2 regions of the Proteiniclasticum sp. C24MP genome follow, and region 2 is predicted to be linked to the other one. Evidence: a T-box and tRNA genes for the amino acid it is inferred to sense, from the RefSeq annotation. Region 2 holds a T-box; the other holds one or more tRNA genes.

Region 1 (9,827 bases), on a different contig from region 2:
CAGTCACAGTACTTCCTGTGGTATACACATCATCCACCACCAGCCCCTTCTTTCCCTTCAGGCTTCGGACATTCATCGAAATCAGAGAAATCTTCTTCGCATTTTCACAGCGTTCTTCTCGTTCAAGGACTTTCTGCTCTTTATCCGGCGGATGAAAAAGAGCAGCCACTGGAGTATGAAGCTTTTTCCCTATCCTTTTCGCCAGATAGGCACCATGGTCAAACCCAAGCCTTTTCACCGAAGACTTTGAGGATGGAGCATAGGTAATAAAGTCATAGATCTCCTTTTCAGAGGATATCTGCTCCACAAATCGGGATACCATTATATCCCCTGCAGAAAACAGCATCTTCTTCTTAAAGCTGGAAACCAGAATTTTTACAGCTTCCTGATGCCGATAAAGCGAAATCCCCATTTCGGAATCAGAGAGTTTTCCTTCCTCAAGAAAATGGAAGGAGGATCCGCAGGGTATGCAGAGCCCCTCACTGAACACCTTACAGACGGGACACTTCAGCTTCGGATAAAAGAAATCCGCTATCCTATTCAAATCCTTCATCCCATAAAACCTTATTGAAGTGTCTTGCCAGATCTCTGGTCTTTTCAATATCTCTTGTCACATTCTGACAGAGCATAAGCACTTCACCATTAAGTTCATCATAGTAGCCACTCCTCAAACACAGAAAGATAAGTTCTCTGTAGGAATATCGATTGGCATCCGCACCATGTATGATGATTTCAAAATTCGTTTCCATATCCACATAATCATCCAGATTATCCGTAATGAATATGTGAGATTTCGTATGATCTCTGCAGAGCTCTTTCATGGTCTTTGTTCCGATCTCATCCACATCATAGATGCAGCTTTCAAGACTCTCATCTATTTTCGTAAGAAAACGGGCTACTTTCTTTTTCACTTTCTTATTGGTTGTGATGAAGAGAACTTTCTTCTTTTCGAACACAAACCAGAGCAGGTACTCATAAACCGACGTGGGGACAAACTCCTCCAGATTCAATCTGGTCTCCAGAACCCTTGGCTCCGATACGAAACCGCTTTTCCCCTCCATAGGGATTTCAATGATATCCATTCCCATGAACACCGATTCGAATGAATAAGCAACGACTTTTCTGCATCGCGGGAAAATGAAACCGATGAGATGCTGCATCTCCGGCTTTTTATGTATCGGAAATGAATTCACATCATCGTAAATCACAAGATCGTACTCTTCTCTCACTCTGAGCGCCTGAAGATAATCGCAGATCACCAGTGATTCCTTCTCGTTGATTTCCATGTCCTGATGTACGGAAATGGACTCGAACCCCAGATACCTCATGGCTCGCACTATCAGAACCTTTTCCTTGTCTTCCCCTGTTATGTATAGAACCCTGCCATTTTCTTTAAGAACTTTTTCAACCAGATCCTTTACCGGTTCTATCCCCATATAAGGCACAGTCTTCATATTGATCGCTTTCTCCTGAGATGCTTCATACCAGTTCAAAAGCTGCATTCTTTTTTCCGTTTTCATAAATACCCCCGAATATTCTCCTGTTTATGTTTCTTCCGTGCTGACATTGTCCAGTACACTTAATATTCTATACTTCAAGGATGTATGTCTTTCATAGGTTTTGGTATTTCTGATCATATAGCCAAGTGCTTTCTTTGAGCCTACAAGCACCAGAAGTTCTCTCGCTCTTGTCACACCTGTATAAATGAGATTTCTGCTCATGAGCAGAGGCGGACCCATGAATACAGGTATGATGACCACCTTGAATTCACTCCCCTGGCTTTTGTGAATGGTTACGGCATATGCCAGTTCCAGCTCATCCAGATCCTGAGATTCAAACTCTACGATTTTATCCTCATCAAACAGAACCGAAACTGTGTTGTCTTCCGTATTGATCCCGGTGACATAGCCGATATCTCCATTGAAAATCCCCTGGCCTTCAGGCGGCTCTCCAAATGTTCTATTCACTTTTTTCCATTTGATCATATAATTGTTCTTCGTCTGCATGACTTTATCTCCGATCTGAAAATCGGTGAAATCATAACTCCTGTTGTTCGGATTCAGAGATTTCTGAAGCACCCGGTTCAGATTATGAACTCCCAGCTCTCCTTTTCTCATAGGTGTCAGAACCTGGAAATCCTTGACGCGATCCCACTTCCTGTTGAAATTAGGCAGTCTTTTTGTGATCAGTTCCACCAGGGTATCCAGGGATTCTTCCGGTCTTGTGCCGCTAATGAAGAAAAAATCACTGTCCTTGGCATTTAACTGCGGCATTTCCCCCGTGTTGATTCTGTGCGCATTGGTCGTAATGTAGGACTCTTTTCCCTGCCTGTAGATGAACTGAAGTTTAACCACCTTAAAAGCAGTGCTTTCAATAAGATCTTCCAGAACTCTTCCACTTCCAACTGATGGCAGCTGGTCCACATCTCCTACAAGAATCAGCCTCGTCTTGGGCTTAATGGCTTTCAGAAGATTATTCATGAGCATCACATCAATCATGGATGCTTCATCAATGATGACGACATCGCAGCTTAATGTATGATCTTCATCAAACAGCACCTCTTCGTCTTCAGTGGAAACACCAAGCTCGATCAGCCTGTGAATGGTTTTGGATTCACGCCCTGTCGCTTCAGACATTCTCTTAGCGGCTCTTCCTGTCGGCGCTGCCATGAGCACCTTTTTCCCAGCCCGATCAAAAATTTCAAGAATACATTTGATTATGGTGGTTTTACCTGTACCAGGGCCACCCGTTATGATTTCAATCCCATTATGTACAGCACCAGCAATAGCTTCAATCTGTTTTTCATGGAATGAAATGTGATTACTCTTCTCGAAATCCCGGATGTACTCCTCCACTGGCAGCTTCAGGTTATCCACTTCATCCAGCGCAAGGCTAAGGATTCTTTTTGTCACGGAAACTTCCGCATAAAGGTAAGGGAGGGCAAAAACACCTTCCACCTCATCCACCTTTTCCAGCACCAGTTTGTTCGTCATGACTGAATGCATGAGATTTTCTTCTATCAGTGCTTCAGGCACTTCCAGTACACTCTTCCCTCTTTCGATGAGTTCATGTCTGGGAATGAATGTACTACCTTGTGCGCAGTACTCATTCACAATATGACTGATCCCGCTTTGAATCCTAAAGGGTGAATCGATCTCGATGCCGAGATTTCTGGCAATGCCATCCGCCGTCTTGAAGCCGATGCTTGGCACCTCTTCTGATAAAACATAGGGATTCTGCCTGACTTTCGCAATGGCTTCATTCCCGAAAACGCGGTAGATCTTCAGTGCCTGCTTGGGTGTCACCCCATAGCTTTGTAGAAACACCATAATGTTTTTCACTTCTCTGCCTTTGATGTAGGAATCATAAATCAGTTTGATTTTCTTTTCTCCGATTCCATCCAGCTCCATAAGTCTTCTCGTGTCATTCTCAATAATATTGAAAATTTCGCTCCCGAATTTATCCACCAGTTTCTTTGCAGTTATGGGGCCAATTCCGGATATGGAACCCGATGCAAGATATTTTTCAATCCCTTTAAGAGAATTAGGCATGACCTCCTCATAAGTCTCACATTTGAACTGCTTTCCAAAGGTTGCATGGAGCACCCACTCCCCTTTCAGTATATAAGTCTGACCTACTGATATAAAGGGAAAGGTACCCAATGCGATGTGGATATCCTTGTCGTCTTCTATTCTGAAAATGCAGAACGCATTCTCTTCATTCTGAAATATGATGTCCCTTACAACACCTTCTAAACTCTCCATAACTACTCCCTTTACCGATTTCTATACTTTTCATAGTTATATCATAATCTAAAAGGTCTCCGGTTTCCACATTTCCTTACATGGATTATTATGGACTGATACTGGAAGATTATTCATCTGCTCGGAGAATTTTTCCAGGAAATTTCACCAGAACGCTTCTCCTGGTAATCTCAGGTTGTTATTTTCATGTATAATATAGTCATAAGACAAACTCAGAAAATGAATGAAATAAGAGGTGTAGACATGATATTCAAAGATTTTAAAGTGATTTTCACAGACAGGATAGAGCAGATGTCCGTCCAGATCAGCGATGGGAAAATCACAAGCTTCAACCCGGACTTTTCTGATGACGAGGTCATCGAAGGAGAAGGCAGATACCTTTCACCGGGATTCATCGATATCCATATTCACGGTGCCGGCAATCATGATACCATGGAAGGGACTTTCGAAGCTCTCGAAACCATATCGAAAACCATTGCTGAACATGGAACAACAACATTTCTGCCTACTACAATGACTGTAGATACAAAGGAAATAAGAAAGGCAGTGGAAGCCGCCAAGGTGGCACAGAATCAGGTAAGCGGCGCTTCCATCGGAGGCGTGCATCTGGAAGGACCTTTCATCAATGAAGGCGCCATTGGCGCCCAGAACCCGAAATACGTACAGAAACCGACTCTGGAAGCATTCAAGGAGATGGTGGGAAACAATCTGGATCTGATCAAAAACATCACCATGGCACCTGAGGTGGAAGGCGCACTGGAGCTGATTCCCTATCTTAGAGAAAATGGCGTCAACGTCTCCATGGGACATACGGTGGCAACCTATGAGCAGGCCATGGAAGGTATAAGAGCTGGTGTCAACCACTCCACACATCTGTTCAACGCCATGACTCCCTTCACCCATCGAAATCCTGGTGTTGTAGGTGCAATCTTCGATACTGACATCACAACGGAGACTATTTCCGATGGTATTCATGTAAGCTACCCTTCCCTGAGAACCGCCTATAAAATCAAAACTTCCGAAAAAGTCCTTCTCATCACCGACGCCATGATGGCATGCGGAATGCCCGATGGCACCTATTCCCTGGGAGGGCAGGCTGTCATTTCCAAGGAAGGTGCAGCAAGACTTACCTCCGGAGCACTGGCAGGTTCCATCCTCACCATGGACAAAGCAGTGAAGAATGTATTTGACCATACAGACCTTCCACTCCATGAAGTCATCAAAATGGCCTCCTACAACGGGGCAGTCTTCATAGGTGCAGAAAAGAATACCGGAAAGATCGCGCTGAATTACGATGCGGATCTTCTTATCCTGTCTGATGCCCTAGATGTGGAACACGTCTTCATAAAAGGAAAACAGTTCAGATAAAGCATATCCCGTTTCTTCATACCCATGAAGTGGCGGGATTTTTTCTTCCTTACACCCGCTGTGATGATGATTTCTGAATGTTTTAACAATTTATGAAGATTTGCCGAATTATTGTCTTTGCAATGATTTTGATACTACTATAAAGATATAGCACTATACAATATAAGTAAGAAATCCCTATTTTACATCAAGGAGGTGAACAGAAAACATCATCTACGGTGTTTTCTTTACCATGAAAGTCATAGAACGAATCAAGGGACAATTCGCAGGACTAGGAGACAGCTTTCTTAGATATCCCGTCACTGCACTGCTTTCCATTGCACTGATGGTCATTCTGATCATCCAGAACGAAAGAAACATAAACGGCATTTATGAGACCGAAATGCTTAGAAGACTGGCCATGACCGCCGCCATCGGTATGCTTGCCAGCATATCCCTGAAACATCTTCAGGAGAGATTCTGGCCGGACAAACCCGCTCTGATTCTGGTAGCCGCGCCCTCAGCACTGCTCATGGGGCTCTACTACTTCTTTTTCACAGAAGAAATGAACCAGATCAGCGGTATCCGTTTCATCGGCTTCCTGCTTACGCTCATCATAGCCCTTTTCTATACACTGAAACTAAAGGAGAACAGGAACTACGAACCTTACGTCATCCGAATCTTCAACGGATTCTTCATCACTGTCCTCTATTCCGGTGTGCTTTATTTCGGAATATCCGCCATCATATTCACCATTAACGCTTTATTTGATGCAGACATCGACGGGAAATGGTTCTTCTATTTCTTCCTGATGGTGACTTTCATCTTCGGCGCACTGATGTTTCTCTCCAAACTGCCCGAAAAGGAGGAATCCTTCGAAAGCTACCCTTATTCCAAAGCGCTTAAGATTCTCCTACTATATATCGTCATTCCGCTGATTACCATCTATACCGGAATTCTCTATGTGTATTTCATTAAGATTCTCGTGACACAGGAATGGCCTAGAGGTCTGGTATCGAACCTTGTATTATGGTACTCCGTGGTGTCAGCAGCTGTGATCTTCTTCATCACCCCGATTCTTGAAGAAAACAGACTGGCCGAAATTTTCAGAACCTGGTTCCCGAGAATTCTTCTTCCAATACTTGCTATGATGTTCGTATCCATCGGAAAAAGAATCGCACAGTATGGCGTGACTGAGAACCGATACTTCGTGGTACTGTTGGGCATCTGGGTACTGCTTATCATGGTCTACTTCATCGTGAAAAAGAAACTCACCAACATCTTCATTCCCGTAACCTTATCGATCTTCGCTCTGGTTTCCATACTGGGACCGCTGTCAGCATTCAGTGTATCCAGTTTCAGTCAGAATCAGAGATTCACCGCGCTTCTGGAAAAGAACGACATGCTGCAGTCCGGCAGCATACAGCCGGGAACCAATGTGTCTGAAGAAGACCGGAAGAACATCTCCAGCATCGTGAGCTATTTTGACTCAAGAGATCCCAGCAAGATCAAATATCTTGGTGATGATTATGAGTATAATGATTTCGAAAGCGTTTTCGGGTTCGAGAGACAGGATTACTACAGATATCCGGAAATGGAATACATCTACTTAAGTTCCGATATGGATCGGACCGGTATCGACATTAAAGGATATGATTATCTATTCACAGTGAATTACAATACCAGAACAGCAGAAACCGACGGAATCACCCTCGAGCTGGATAACGTGACAGATCTCATTGTCCGATTGAACGGGGAACCGATCATGACTGAAGACCTGTCAGAAGACATCGAAAGAATCGTCAGAGAAAACGAAGATCAGATGCAAAAAGCTCAGATCGCCTACGAAGACTCCATCATCCTAAAGGAAAATGACAGGGTTTCCGTCAAGCTCATCCTGAGAGAACTCTCTGCAAGAAAAACAGATAGTGATACGCTTGATTTCGACTACATCAACTTCAATATCCTGCTCCAGATGAAAAACTGATTCAGTCTGATGATTATTCATGAAGAAAGCCTCAGCCATCTCGATTTACTCGAGTGACTGAGGCTTTCTATTCTATTTCGTGGTATTATGCTGTCTTTCCGTCTGACTTTCAGCGTTAAGCCAGTTCAGGCAAAAGACTTCTGATTTCATCCACTTTATTGAGCTTCTCCCATGTCAGATCCAGGTCATCTCTTCCGAAGTGACCATAAGCTGCAATCTTTCTATAGATCGGCTTCTGGAGATCCAGATCCCGGATGATTGCACCTGGTCTAAGGTCGAATATCCTGCTAATGACTTCTATAATGCGCTCATGAGATACTTTTTCCGTTCCAAATGTGAATACCTCAATGGAAATCGGCTTTGCAACACCTATGGCATAACTCAGCTGTACTTCCAGCTTGTCGGCAACTCCTGCTGCCACAAGGTTCTTCGCCACCCATCTCGCTGCATAAGCTGCAGAACGGTCAACCTTTGTTGGATCTTTTCCTGAGAAAGCTCCGCCTCCATGTCTTCCATAACCGCCATAGGTATCCACAATGATCTTTCTTCCGGTAAGTCCGGAATCTCCTTGTGGTCCTCCTACAATAAACTGCCCAGTTGGATTCACGTAGATCTTGGTGTTCTCATCCATGAGTTCTTCAGGCACAACTGCCATGATCACATGTTCAATGATGTCTCTTCTGATTTCTTCCTGGGTCACTACAGAACTGTGCTGCGTAGAGAGAACAACCGCCTCAACCCTTACAGGTTTGTCATTCTCATCATACTCTATGGTCACCTGGGTTTTCCCATCCGGTCTGAGATAGGTGAGTGTCTCATTCTTTCTTACTTCCGCAAGCCTTCTGGCCAGTTTCTGAGCAAGATTGATGGGCATAGGCATATAATCTTCCGTTTCGTTGGTGGCGAAACCGAACATCATCCCCTGATCTCCTGCTCCAGTCTGAAGCATGGCATCATGGTCCCCCTCACGTGTCTCCAGAGATGCGTTGACTCCCTGAGCGATATCTGGTGACTGTTCGTCAATGGAAGTAAGCACAGCGCATGTTTCAGCATCAAAACCGTACTTGGCACGGACATATCCGATTTCAGTGACAGTTTTTCTCACTACCTTCGGAATATCCACGTAGCAGTCTGTTGTGATTTCCCCCATAACCATGACCATACCAGTGGTCACGGCAGTTTCGCAGGCGACTCTGGCTTTCGGATCCTGTTCAAGGATACTGTCCAGGATGGCATCTGAAATCTGATCGCATATTTTATCCGGATGCCCTTCTGTTACAGATTCTGAAGTAAATAGTCTTTTCATTTTTTTCCTCCCTTTTTTCAGACAAATAAAAAACCTCTTCACAATAAGAAGAGGTGTCGTAAGTTCTACATCTCTCTTATCTTGCAGCGTATTCGCTGCAGGAATTGGCACCACGTATTTCTACAGGTTGCCGGGTTTCATAGGGCCCTTTCCCTCCACCTCTCTTGATAAGAGTATTCAATTTTTTTCATAAAAAAAGACAGCAATTGAAACAATTGTGTCTTTTGTGGTGGAGGAGAGTGGATTCGAACCACTGAAGCAACTTGCAACAGATTTACAGTCTGCCCCCTTTGGCCACTTGGGTACTCCTCCCTATCAGTGTACAACTGCCTATTTATAGTACAACAGTCTTAGGGTTTTGTCAATAACATTTGCTCATATTTTTCAAGGATAATGGTGGAGGAGAGTGGATTCGAACCACTGAAGCAACTTGCAACAGATTTACAGTCTGCCCCCTTTGGCCACTTGGGTACTCCTCCGAAAATGTGGAGCTGGTGAACGGAATCGAACCATCAACCTGCTGATTACAAATCAGCTGCTCTACCATTGAGCCACACCAGCAAATGAACTGACAAAGACTAGTATATAGCCTAGACGATGATATTTCAAGGGTTTTTCTTAAAATAAATCCCGTTTTTTTATTTGATATTTTTTGTCATATTGAAGAGGGGAGATCTCTTTCCACACCCACTTCATAAAACTCTTGAGTCTCTTGACACTTCAAATCCGTCTGATGATTTCAGCTTTTTCACCGCATCTGTTTTCCAATTCTGTTGTCCTTAAAATTTCCATTCAGTTCCTGAAAAAAACACCCGCCATGAACTGAAATAATCTGTTCATGGCGGGTATAGAATCATTTCCCAATAGACTGACTGAAATACCTGTTACTTGGTGCCAAAGAGTCTGTCTCCTGCGTCTCCCAGTCCTGGAACGATATATCCGTGTTCGTTCAGCTTTTCATCAATTGCCGCGATGAAGATATCAACATCAGGATGCTTCTCCGATAAAGCTTTGATTCCTTCAGGAGCCGCCACAAGACCTACGAACTTAATGCTCTTCGCTCCTCTTTTCTTCAGCATATGAATCGCGTCAATGGCAGACCCGCCTGTTGCAAGCATCGGATCCACAACAATAACTTCTCTCTCTTCAATATCCTTTGGCAGTTTGCAGAAGTATTCCACTGGCTGAAGTGTACTCTCATCTCTGTAAAGTCCGATGTGTCCGACTTTTGCTGCAGGAACAAGCTTGAGCATTCCGTCAACCATTCCGATACCGGCTCTTAGAATTGGCACGATCGCCAGTTTTTTACCTGTGATGATTTTACAGTGGGCAACTGCCACCGGGGTCTCAATATCCACATCTTCCATTGGAAGATCTCTTGTCACCTCATAAGCCATAAGTGTAGAGATTTCTTCCACCACTT
Region 2 (9,827 bases):
GCCACACTGGTGGGTTCCGTGACCATGATTCCCGGATTCATCGCCTTTCCCACAGCAGCTCTGCTTCTGGAAGGAGGAGCAGGCTACATGCAGATCGGTGCATTCATCTCCTCCCTCATGATGGTGGGATTCATCACCATACCGGTGGAGATGAAATACTTCGGTAGGAAGACCACATTTCTTAGAAACGGACTGGCTTATGTGTTTTCCTATGTGGTGGCGCTGGTCATCGGATGGGTGGTGATGAGCTTATGATGAATTATCTTAAGAGATACAGATGGTTTTTTCTGGCACTGGCTGGAGTAGCTGCACTGACACTGGTGAACAGAGAGCTGGGCATAAAGGCGTTGAGCACCACTGCCTATTCTTTCCGGGAAATGATTCTCATCATTCCACCTATTTTTGTCCTTCTGGGTCTCCTGGATATATGGGTACCCAAGGAAACCATGATCCGGTTCATGGGGGAGGGTTCCGGCATCAAGGGAACACTTCTTGCCATATTCATCGGTTCAGCAGCTGCAGGGCCGCTCTATGGCGCTTTCCCCATTGCGGCGGTGTTCATGAAGAAAGGGGTATCGTTCCTCAATGTGCTGGTGTTCATCGGCGCCTGGTCCACCACGAAGATTCCCATGTTCCTCTTTGAGATGGGGGCTCTTGGCGCGAAATTCGCTGTCACAAGGCTGCTGGTAGACCTTCCAGGAATCATCCTCATCGCATGGATCATAAAACTCATGACCTCCAAAGAGGAAGAGAGAAAGATCTACGAAAAAGCGGAGCATTTTGAAAACTGATTTTTCGATAGAACTGAAGAAATACCCGTTATGCACAGCCTGATAAGCTTATGTGCATAACGGGTATTTTAACTTTTTTATTCTGATTCCATTTCCATGCTACTTATCAGTGTCGCTGTCTTCTTCCAGAAGTCTGTAAGTCAGGTCAATGAGTTTCTGACTATCCGAGGAATTGAAGATTCTCAAGGTGCCTTCATGAGTCTCCTCATGAAGGAGATGCTCTTCCGTCAGCACTTCTTTCAGTCTCCTTGCGGTACCCTCACTGCCGTCCACGATGAGAATCTCTTCACTGAAGATTCTTCTCAAGGAGGGCTTGATGAAAGGATAGTGCGTGCACCCAAGGACTACGGAGCTGAGATCCTTATCCACTTTTTCCAGCGCTTTCTTCAGATAAGCATAGCTCTTTTCCTGAAAGTCCTCTCCATTCTCGATGATTTCCACGAGGCCTGGCAGGGGCAGACTCACAATGTTTCTGGACTGCGAAAACTGGTCGGAAAGTTTCCTGAACTTTTTCTCGTGGAGCGTCCTGTTGGTGGCGAGGACGAGGATCTTGCCGTCTGTGGTATGATCGATGGCCACTTTCAGCGCAGGTTCGATGCCGATGACAGGGATCTCAGGATACTTTTCCCTGATGTCTGTGATGGCTGCACTGGTTGCCGTATTGCAGGCTACAACAATGCTCTTGCAGTGAAAGGACAGAAGAAAGTCCACAGCTTGGAAAGAAAGCGCTTTGATAGTCTCCAGGTCCTTATCCCCATAGGGAGCATTGACTGAATCGCCGAAATATATGAAATCCTCATGAGGAAGAAGTTCCATCGCCTTTTTTAATACACTGATTCCGCCGACACCAGAGTCGAAGAAACCAATGGGCTGATTGTTTGCCATTTTTATAGCCTCCGCATCAAATCCATTTTGATTGTCTACTGTCTATTTTAGCAAATGGACCCGCGTAATACAATTTCCCTACTGCTCTTCCCTATGAATCCGGATGAATTTTCTTTTTCCCACCTTTACCAGCAGGGAGCCGGAAACTGGAAGGGCTTCCTCCGATGCGATCTTTTCCCCGTTGACGGAGATTCCGCTTTGAGACAGAAGTCTTTTATATTCATTGAAGCTTTCCACAAGTCCTTCTTCCTTCAGCACATGTCCTAAGGAGAAATCATCTTTCGATACGTTGATTTCCTTCACATCTTCAGGAATCTCTTCTTTTGTGAAGACTCTTATGAATTTCTCTCTGGCAGCATCGGCCTTTTCTCTGTCATGGTACATGGTGGTGATTTCTTCAGCCAGAAGCATTTTGATGTCCCGAGGGTTTTCTGTCTCAAGTCGTTTTTCCAGTGTACGGATCTCCTCAGGCAGACGATCTGTGACCAGTGTGAAGTATCTGAGAATCAGCTCATCCGGAAGGGTCATGACTTTATTGAACATGGTCTCCGGGTCTTCATGGATGCCCACATAATTGCCAAGGCTCTTACTCATCTTCTGTACACCGTCCAGGCCTTCCAGGAGAGGCAGAAGAATCACTGTCTGAGGTGAAACGCCCTCTGCTTTCTGCACGGTTCTGCCCATGAGCAGATTAAAGGTCTGATCGGTACCACCAAGCTCCACATCAGCTTCTATGGCAAGTGAATCATAGGCCTGCATCAGCGGATAGAGAAATTCATGGATGCCTATGGGTGTGTGAGACTCGTATCTTTTTCTGAAGTCTTCTCTTTCGAGCATTCTTGCCACCGTGGTGGTTCTTGTGAGTTCCAGGATATTCTGAAGTGTAAGCTTCCTGAGCCAGCTGCTGTTGAAGTGCACCAGCGTCTTCTCCTCATCCAGTATTTCAAAAATCTGGTTTGTGTAGGTCTTCGCGTTTTCGATGACCTGCTCCCTTGAGAGCTGAACTCTGGAAGACGATTTTCCTGTTGGGTCTCCGATCATACCAGTGAAATCACCGATGATGATGTGGACTTCATGACCCAGGTCCTGAAAAGCCTTCAGCTTTCTTAAAACCACCGTATGCCCCAGATGGATGTCCGGTGCACTGGGGTCCAGCCCCAGCTTGATTTTCAGCACTCTTCCCGAAAGAATCTTATCCTTCTGCTCTTCTTCTCCGATGATCTCCACTGTTCCTTTTCTGATGATGTCCATTGTTTTCTCGATATCCATAAAATACCATCCCTTCTGTTTACTTCTATTTTTCAATAAAAAAAGCCCTCATCCTGTAAAAAGGATGAAGACTGATGCTCCATGGTACCACCTTGATTTATCTTCTGCGTCACCGCAGAAAAACTTATCGGGTACATTCATACCCTAGCACTGTAACGGGTGCAGTTTCCCGAAGCAGCCTACTTGGTTATAAACCGTTGGGTGCTTAGCTCAGAGATGTATTCGTCAGAAGCTGTCTGTTTCTTCACACCACCCAGAAACTCTCTTAAGACATGACTTTTGAGTACTCTTTCTCATCAATGCTTTTCTTATTGATTAAGAGTTATATTACCTTCTTGCTGAAGAAAAGTCAACAGGAATATCAGAACATGCCGTCGTATTTTTCCACGGACCAGGCGAGGAAGTATCCGCATGTGATGAGATACAGCGGCGTAAACACGGGGCTCTTCAGAAAGAACTCGAATACACCATTGGGTGCGAAGTTATTTCCTGGTTCAAAGAGTGCAAGGATGCCCACTGTGAGAAAGATGGTAAGACCTGCAAGGCCAAGAGACAGTTTGAAGAAACTGGTTCTGACCCTAAGTCTTGAGGACAGATACTGTCCCAGATCGTTTCCGCCCAGTACAGCTCCGAACAGAGTGAAGACGAGAATGGTCGCGATGAGGGTAGCCAGGCTGTAATAGTCTGTACTTTTTTCCGATGCAGAAACCATGATGAGCTGCCCAGCTATGGCCAGCAGCATAAGGCTGATGAATTTCAGTAGTGATGTGAATTGTCTGTTCATGCGTAAAGCGTCTGCTTCCCCCTTGAGAAGGTGACGCATTTCCCCCCTTTTATCAGTTCAGATTCGTATTTTTCAGATATAATCATTTTAGTCATATTATACCGTATAGAAATATTTTTTGCTGAAATTCGGGAAAATAATGTGGAAAGAAATAGGATGGAACTGGAATAAGTGAAATCCTTGAAACTGAAAAAGAAGAAGAAAGGAATATTTCGTATTCATATTGATTGATTCAGATCAATACAGTAAAATCAGCATAAATATATAGATGGATCAATCTATTGGAGGTCTGTAATGAAAAACTGGAGAAGATCAGGAAAGTCATTGTGCTTCTTTCCGTGATCGTCATTTTAGTCAGTATCTACAGACTGGTGCAAACGCATATGATTGAAGTATGAAACAGGGAGTTCGAAAGGGCTCCTTTTTGATTGCGTGGAATGAGGAAGCACAGAAAATGGGCAAAAAAAGAAACCCCTTAATCCGGGGTTATGAAATATGATAGAAGGCTCTAAAGAATCCGCGCAGATTCTCTATATGCCCAGGGGTGGCTGATTATGGGAAGATAATCTCCACTCCTATAGTGTGATGATGCACTACGAACTTTTGTTCTGATTTCAGTATAATACAAACGTTCGTTCTAGTCAATGATTTATTTATTTTTCTTTATCAGGAACTATTGGTATAATGAAGAAGAAAATTCTAATTGAGAAGGAGAGTAATATAATGAACCCAGTTGTAACCATAAAAATGGAAACAGGAAAAGAAATTAAAGTAGAACTATATCCGGAAATCGCACCCAATACGGTGAAGAATTTCGTATCTCTAGTAAAGAAGGGATTCTATGACGGACTGAAGTTCCATCGCGTCATTCCAGGATTCATGATCCAGGGAGGATGCCCTGAAGGTATCGGCATCGGTGGACCTGGATACAAGATCAAGGGAGAATTCTCCGGCAACGGATTCAGAAATGAGCTGAAGCATGAGAAGGGCGTTATTTCCATGGCAAGAAGCCAGCACAACGACTCTGCAGGAAGCCAGTTCTTCCTCATGGTGGCGGATTCACCGCATCTGGACGGCCAGTATGCAGCCTTCGGAAAGATCACGGAAGGCCTTGAAAATGCCCTTGAGATCGTAAGAGTGGACCGTGACTACAGAGATATGCCAAGAGTGGACCAGGTCATGGAGAAAGTGACTGTGGAAAATGCGGAAAACATAGGGGAACCTGAAGTACTATAGAGATTCCTGTGTGTGTTAAATACTAGAATCAGGAGTAAATTATGACTAATGAAAGAAAGATACTCGTCTATGGACTGAGTGAAGAGGAAAAAAAGCGCCTTACAGGCGAGGGACTGAATCTGCATCAGATTCATAACGGTAACGCAGGTGGAACACTGGAAGAGCTCATAGAAAACAAGGAGATTCCCCATGAGGGTGCGCCCCTTGGAATCGTGAAGATCATGATCTTCTGCGGCTATGAGACCAACGATGAACTGAAGGACCTCATTTCGAAAATCAGAAGAGAGCATGTCTTCGGTTCCATCATGGCAGTGATCACAAGAACCAATCTGAAGTGGAAGTTCGACTACATGATCGAGCATCTCCTGGAAGAGCGGGAAGAGAACAAGCAGATTGAAATGGAACGACGTGCGAAATTAGCAGAAAATCTGGGGTGAGAAAATGGCAAGAGTCGGTGAAGAACTGAAAAAATCAAGACTGGAAGCGAATATGTCCATGAAGCAGGTGGCGAAGAAGCTGGGGGTTTCCGAGAGCTTCGTCAATGATGTGGAGCTGGGCAGAAGAATCGTCAATGAGGATCTCATCAAGAGATTTTCCAAAGTCTTCAACAAGAAGATCGGTTCCATGGGACTGGGTTCTCTGGAGGAGTCTGCGCAGTCGGAATCCTTTGAAAGAACCAAGGAAATCATCAAGAAGGAAGTCTATGTGGCACCAAAGACACCAGTGAATGAACTCTGGAATCAGGCCTTTGGAGAAAACATCAAGAATGTGCCCATATTCGGGTATGATATGAAAAATCCGCTGGGGCATCAGAGCCATGTGGTGGAAAAGAAGAAGATCGACGGGTATCCTATGGATAAGGTTGTGATGCTGAAGGTGGAAAATGATGATCTCAAAGGATATCGCATCCGGAAAGGAGACCTGGTGTCTGGGGTGGAAGCCAAAGAGATTCAGGGTACACAGATGATGCTCTTATCCTATAAAGGGAAGAATCTTCTGAGAAAGATCAGGAACCTGAACAATGGAAATGTGGAGCTTCTGACCTTTAACGAGACACAGAGATCGGAGATCGTGCCGCTGAAGGAAGTTACGATTCTACTGAAACTCTACAAAGTGGAGATCCGGTTATAGACATCAGACAATAAAAAGAAAATAAGCTGTACCTATCCGTGAAAATGAGTTCGTGACAGTAGTTGGAGCATCAATTTAACAGAAGTAGGAGGAAAAGAAATGAACAGTGATACATTATTATATCTTCTTGTGATCGGGTTAATCGCTGTAATTGCTGCAGGAGCGTTCATTGCGGATGTTGTTAGAAAAAAGGACTATAAAGATCAGGTTTCCGGGAAGAAACCAGAGAGAAAAATAAATAGTAAAAAGAAGATTTCCTACGATAAGCCAGTTGAAGAAGATGTTCAAATTACGATTGATCGAGAAGTACTACGTACAAGAAGTGGACAGAACGTATTGGGACCGAAATGAAAAATAGAACACAGACAGGACTCAGCATTATGCGGGGTACTGTCTGATTGTCAGAAAAGCAGCTAAGGTGAAAACTTTAGCTGCTTTTCTTTTTTGCCATTATTTTACAATATACATTAAACATAATCATAGTGTGTCACTGATGGGTGATGTTATGAAAGCCTGTGTTTTCCTTCTTGACATACATAGAGCTTCAAGGTATTCTAATCATAGAAGGTCTATGTATAGACGAAAAGGAGGTTGTACGATGAATTTTGACAAGAATCTACTGGGGGGAACCACGGGAATGCTTCTGTTATCTCTTCTCTCAGGCAAGGATATGTATGGCTACGAGATCATCAAAGAACTGGAGCTTCGCTCCGACAGTTCTTTCCAGTTCAAGGAAGGGACGCTGTATCCCGTCCTTCACAAGATGGAGAACATGGGGTGGCTGAAATCCTACCAGTCCAAAGGGGATGCAGGCAGAGCAAGGAAATACTACCAGATCACGGTGAAAGGAAAAAAGCAGCTGGCTCTTGAGAAAGAACAGTGGGCAGTCTTTACGGAATCTGTGGAGAAGGTTGTGTTTGGTGGACAGTATGAGCTGGCAAGGTAAAGACGCGTATCTGAGTGAAGTGCTGTCTCAGGTGAAGTTCTCCTATGACCATGAGCCCATCTATCAGGAACTGACGAGTCATCTGGAAGAACGGGTGGAGGACTATCTTTCTCAGGGATACGAAAAAGAGGAAGCCGAGGAAATGGCTCTGGAGAATTTCGGGAACCCTGTGGAAATCGGAAAGGCGCTGAACAGAGAGCATCGTCCGCTTCTTGGCTGGCTCCATTTCTTCTCCAGTACCCTGGCGGGCATAGCGATGATTGTTCTGATCCTGGGGCTTTTCACTCTGACTATTGCCATCCTTGACAGCAGATCAGGAGATGTTCCACGAGAAGACGTTCTCTACAGGATTGATGTGAATGAAAAAGTGAGAATCGACAACAGAATCATCTATTTCGATGAAGTCATCGTAGAGATAAACGGAGATCTGAGTATCCTCTATAATACCCTTCTGACGAGGGACTTCGGAACCTCTGGCTACAGCTTCGGAAACATCGGCACCATCCTGGATGAAACGGGGCAGGATTATTTCTTCATGTCTGGGCAGGGTTCCGTTGGTGGCATCTTCTCAAGAGGACGACATACTGTCCATGGCTTCCCGGAAGACGCGGAAAAACTCATCATCGAATATGACTCCTACAACAGGTACTATAAAGTGGAGATTCCGCTGAAAGAAGGTGGCCTATGAATAGAAAGAGAAAGATTCTGAGAAACATTATTTTCATAGCCATTTTCATCTCTTTTGCTTTACTGTCCGGTATGTTCTATATAGACCCGGTGGCAGCTTATAGGGGATCTGAGAGAAGTATTCATTACGGACCCTCGGAAGTGGTTCATGTGGAAGACTTTCCTGGCGGGAAATACTTTCTAGGGAAATACGACCGCTGGATTTCATGCAATATCATTAAGAAATCCATGGGCGTCTTCTGGAGTGCTGGGAGCTATGTCACTGGAACAGAAATCAGGTATGACCATCCCATTTACTATGAAGCCCAGTATGGACAGCCTAATGCCAGAGCCTATGGCATCCGTCATGATGAAAGCATCACGAAGATGGAAGTGCATCTCATGGATGGAACGGTCATCGCCCAGGAAAAGTTTCATGAGGATCTGTTCCTGCTCACCTGGGAGAGTGCATCCGAGTTCACAAAGATCATCGCCTATGACGATGACGGAAGGATGGTTTTTCAGGAAGAGAGACCACATTACTGATCATAAAGGTTATGTGCATTCATACTGTTGTTATAGTCATATAAGTAAAGGAACCTCGATCTGAGGTTCCTTTATGCCGTCTTGTAACAGAATTGTGAGGTACACTATGCTGAAGCATCAGAGCGAATGGGTCAGAGTCTGTAAATAAGCTTAGGCGTTTTCTTTCCATCTGCGATCAGGGAATCGACTTCCGTGAAGACCGTTGCGCCCAATCTGAAATAGAATCCTCTTGCATCGGGACTGGTTATGATGGTGAATTCGGTGATGCCAAGCTTTCTGCATTCTTTCAGAGCATGATTCCATAGCATCCTGCCATATCCTTTTCCGATGTATTCGGGTTCTATAAACAGATATTCCAGTGAGTATTCATGCTCATTCAGCAATAGTCCATAAAAACCGACGAGGGTTTCATCATCCTTCAGAATATAAGTTGGATGTTCGGCTATGAAGTCTTCTGTGATCAGGTATATTCTTTTGAATTTTTCCATGAATTCGGAGCTGTAGCCCCAGTAAGATTCCGATCTCACTTCCAGATCAGCTAACAGATCTGCATCCTTTGGCGATGCACTGACGATTATATACATGTGTCAACCTCCCTGATTTTTCAAATTATGTCCATAGAAGCGCTGCAGTGATAGAAATACGCGGATTCTTTAACGCAACTGGATTTCCTGAGCTGACAGGATAGAGCTGCTTTTGATCTGACAACTTCTTAATATAGTCTTATTATATCCTACTCACCACATAATATCCATGTTCAGCATCTTATGTGAAGAGGCTATATTTAAACATGAATCGAACTTGAAGCCTGGAAGATCAGAGAGTCCACCACAAAAGTAGGGACGATGCGACTGAAACTGTATATGCGTTGATCAGACTTTACAGATCTTATCAACAATGCAATTTGAAAGCTGTGGATAAAACCACAGCTTTTCTGCATAACAGACGGACTGAAGTTCAGGAAGAATAAATATAGACAGAATATTCCGGTGCTCGTTATCCACAGAATGTGGATAACTTATCCGTTTCTATGGATAACTATTGTCAGTTGAAAACTTATACACAGGGTGCTCTGAAAAAAGTGATGTACTATGCGCTGATTTCATGCAAACTGATGCTCCATATATCACAATCTGAATTGTTCACTTAAAATTAGTGGTTTCTTAATGAATTATTCTATTTGAGAACGGCCTATACTATATAATTAGTAGTATGAAGCAGCTTCCATATAGAAGATTGCCAAACTAAGAAGAGAAAGGAATGAATGAAATGAAAAAGAAGATTATCGCAGCAGTCATCGCTGTTTTCACAATGAGTATACTTGCTTCTTGTGGAGCAAATGAAACAGAAGGAGAAGTGAAGAATCCGGATGATGCCATCACACTGGGATCCTTTGTGGATACCGAAGGAGGAATCCTTGGCAACATGATTCTTCTGGCACTGGAAGACGAAGGATATCTCATCGATGATAAAGTCCAGTTCGGTACTCCGGACGTTCATAGAAACGCGCTTCTTCAGGGAGAGCTGGACCTTGGTGTGGACTACACAGGAAACGGACAGTTCTACTCGGAAG

The links. The T-box of region 2 lies ahead of tyrS (tyrosine--tRNA ligase). A T-box ahead of a tRNA ligase gene usually reads a tRNA of that ligase, here a tRNA-Tyr.
Region 1: it encodes a tRNA-Tyr, which carries the amino acid that the T-box ahead of tyrS (tyrosine--tRNA ligase) is inferred to sense. The anticodon was not compared.

The regions. Positions count from the first base shown of each region.
Region 1 covers NZ_JBINJW010000012.1:9,539-19,365, forward strand. Annotated here, with positions in the region: gene ACHAL6_RS09430 (ComF family protein) at 1-544, opposite strand, end outside; gene ACHAL6_RS09435 (hypothetical protein) at 537-1,520, opposite strand; gene ACHAL6_RS09440 (ATP-dependent RecD-like DNA helicase) at 1,545-3,764, opposite strand; gene nagA (N-acetylglucosamine-6-phosphate deacetylase) at 4,008-5,132, shown strand; gene ACHAL6_RS09450 (DUF4153 domain-containing protein) at 5,365-7,098, shown strand; gene metK (methionine adenosyltransferase) at 7,214-8,404, opposite strand; SAM riboswitch class I at 8,478-8,578, opposite strand; tRNA gene ACHAL6_RS09460 (tRNA-Tyr) at 8,632-8,716, opposite strand; tRNA gene ACHAL6_RS09465 (tRNA-Tyr) at 8,799-8,883, opposite strand; tRNA gene ACHAL6_RS09470 (tRNA-Thr) at 8,891-8,965, opposite strand; gene upp (uracil phosphoribosyltransferase) at 9,289-9,827, opposite strand, start outside.
Region 2 covers NZ_JBINJW010000022.1:16,160-25,986, reverse strand. Annotated here, with positions in the region: gene ACHAL6_RS12425 (permease) at 1-255, shown strand, start outside; gene ACHAL6_RS12420 (permease) at 255-791, shown strand; gene murI (glutamate racemase) at 891-1,676, opposite strand; gene tyrS (tyrosine--tRNA ligase) at 1,755-2,945, opposite strand; T-box leader at 3,003-3,254, opposite strand; gene ACHAL6_RS12405 (hypothetical protein) at 3,307-3,729, opposite strand; gene ACHAL6_RS12400 (peptidylprolyl isomerase) at 4,453-4,965, shown strand; gene ACHAL6_RS12395 (DUF3783 domain-containing protein) at 5,007-5,402, shown strand; gene ACHAL6_RS12390 (multiprotein-bridging factor 1 family protein) at 5,407-6,096, shown strand; gene ACHAL6_RS12385 (hypothetical protein) at 6,196-6,447, shown strand; gene ACHAL6_RS12380 (PadR family transcriptional regulator) at 6,695-7,042, shown strand; gene ACHAL6_RS12375 (permease prefix domain 1-containing protein) at 7,026-7,730, shown strand; gene ACHAL6_RS12370 (hypothetical protein) at 7,727-8,254, shown strand; gene ACHAL6_RS12365 (GNAT family N-acetyltransferase) at 8,386-8,838, opposite strand; gene ACHAL6_RS12360 (glycine betaine ABC transporter substrate-binding protein) at 9,524-9,827, shown strand, end outside.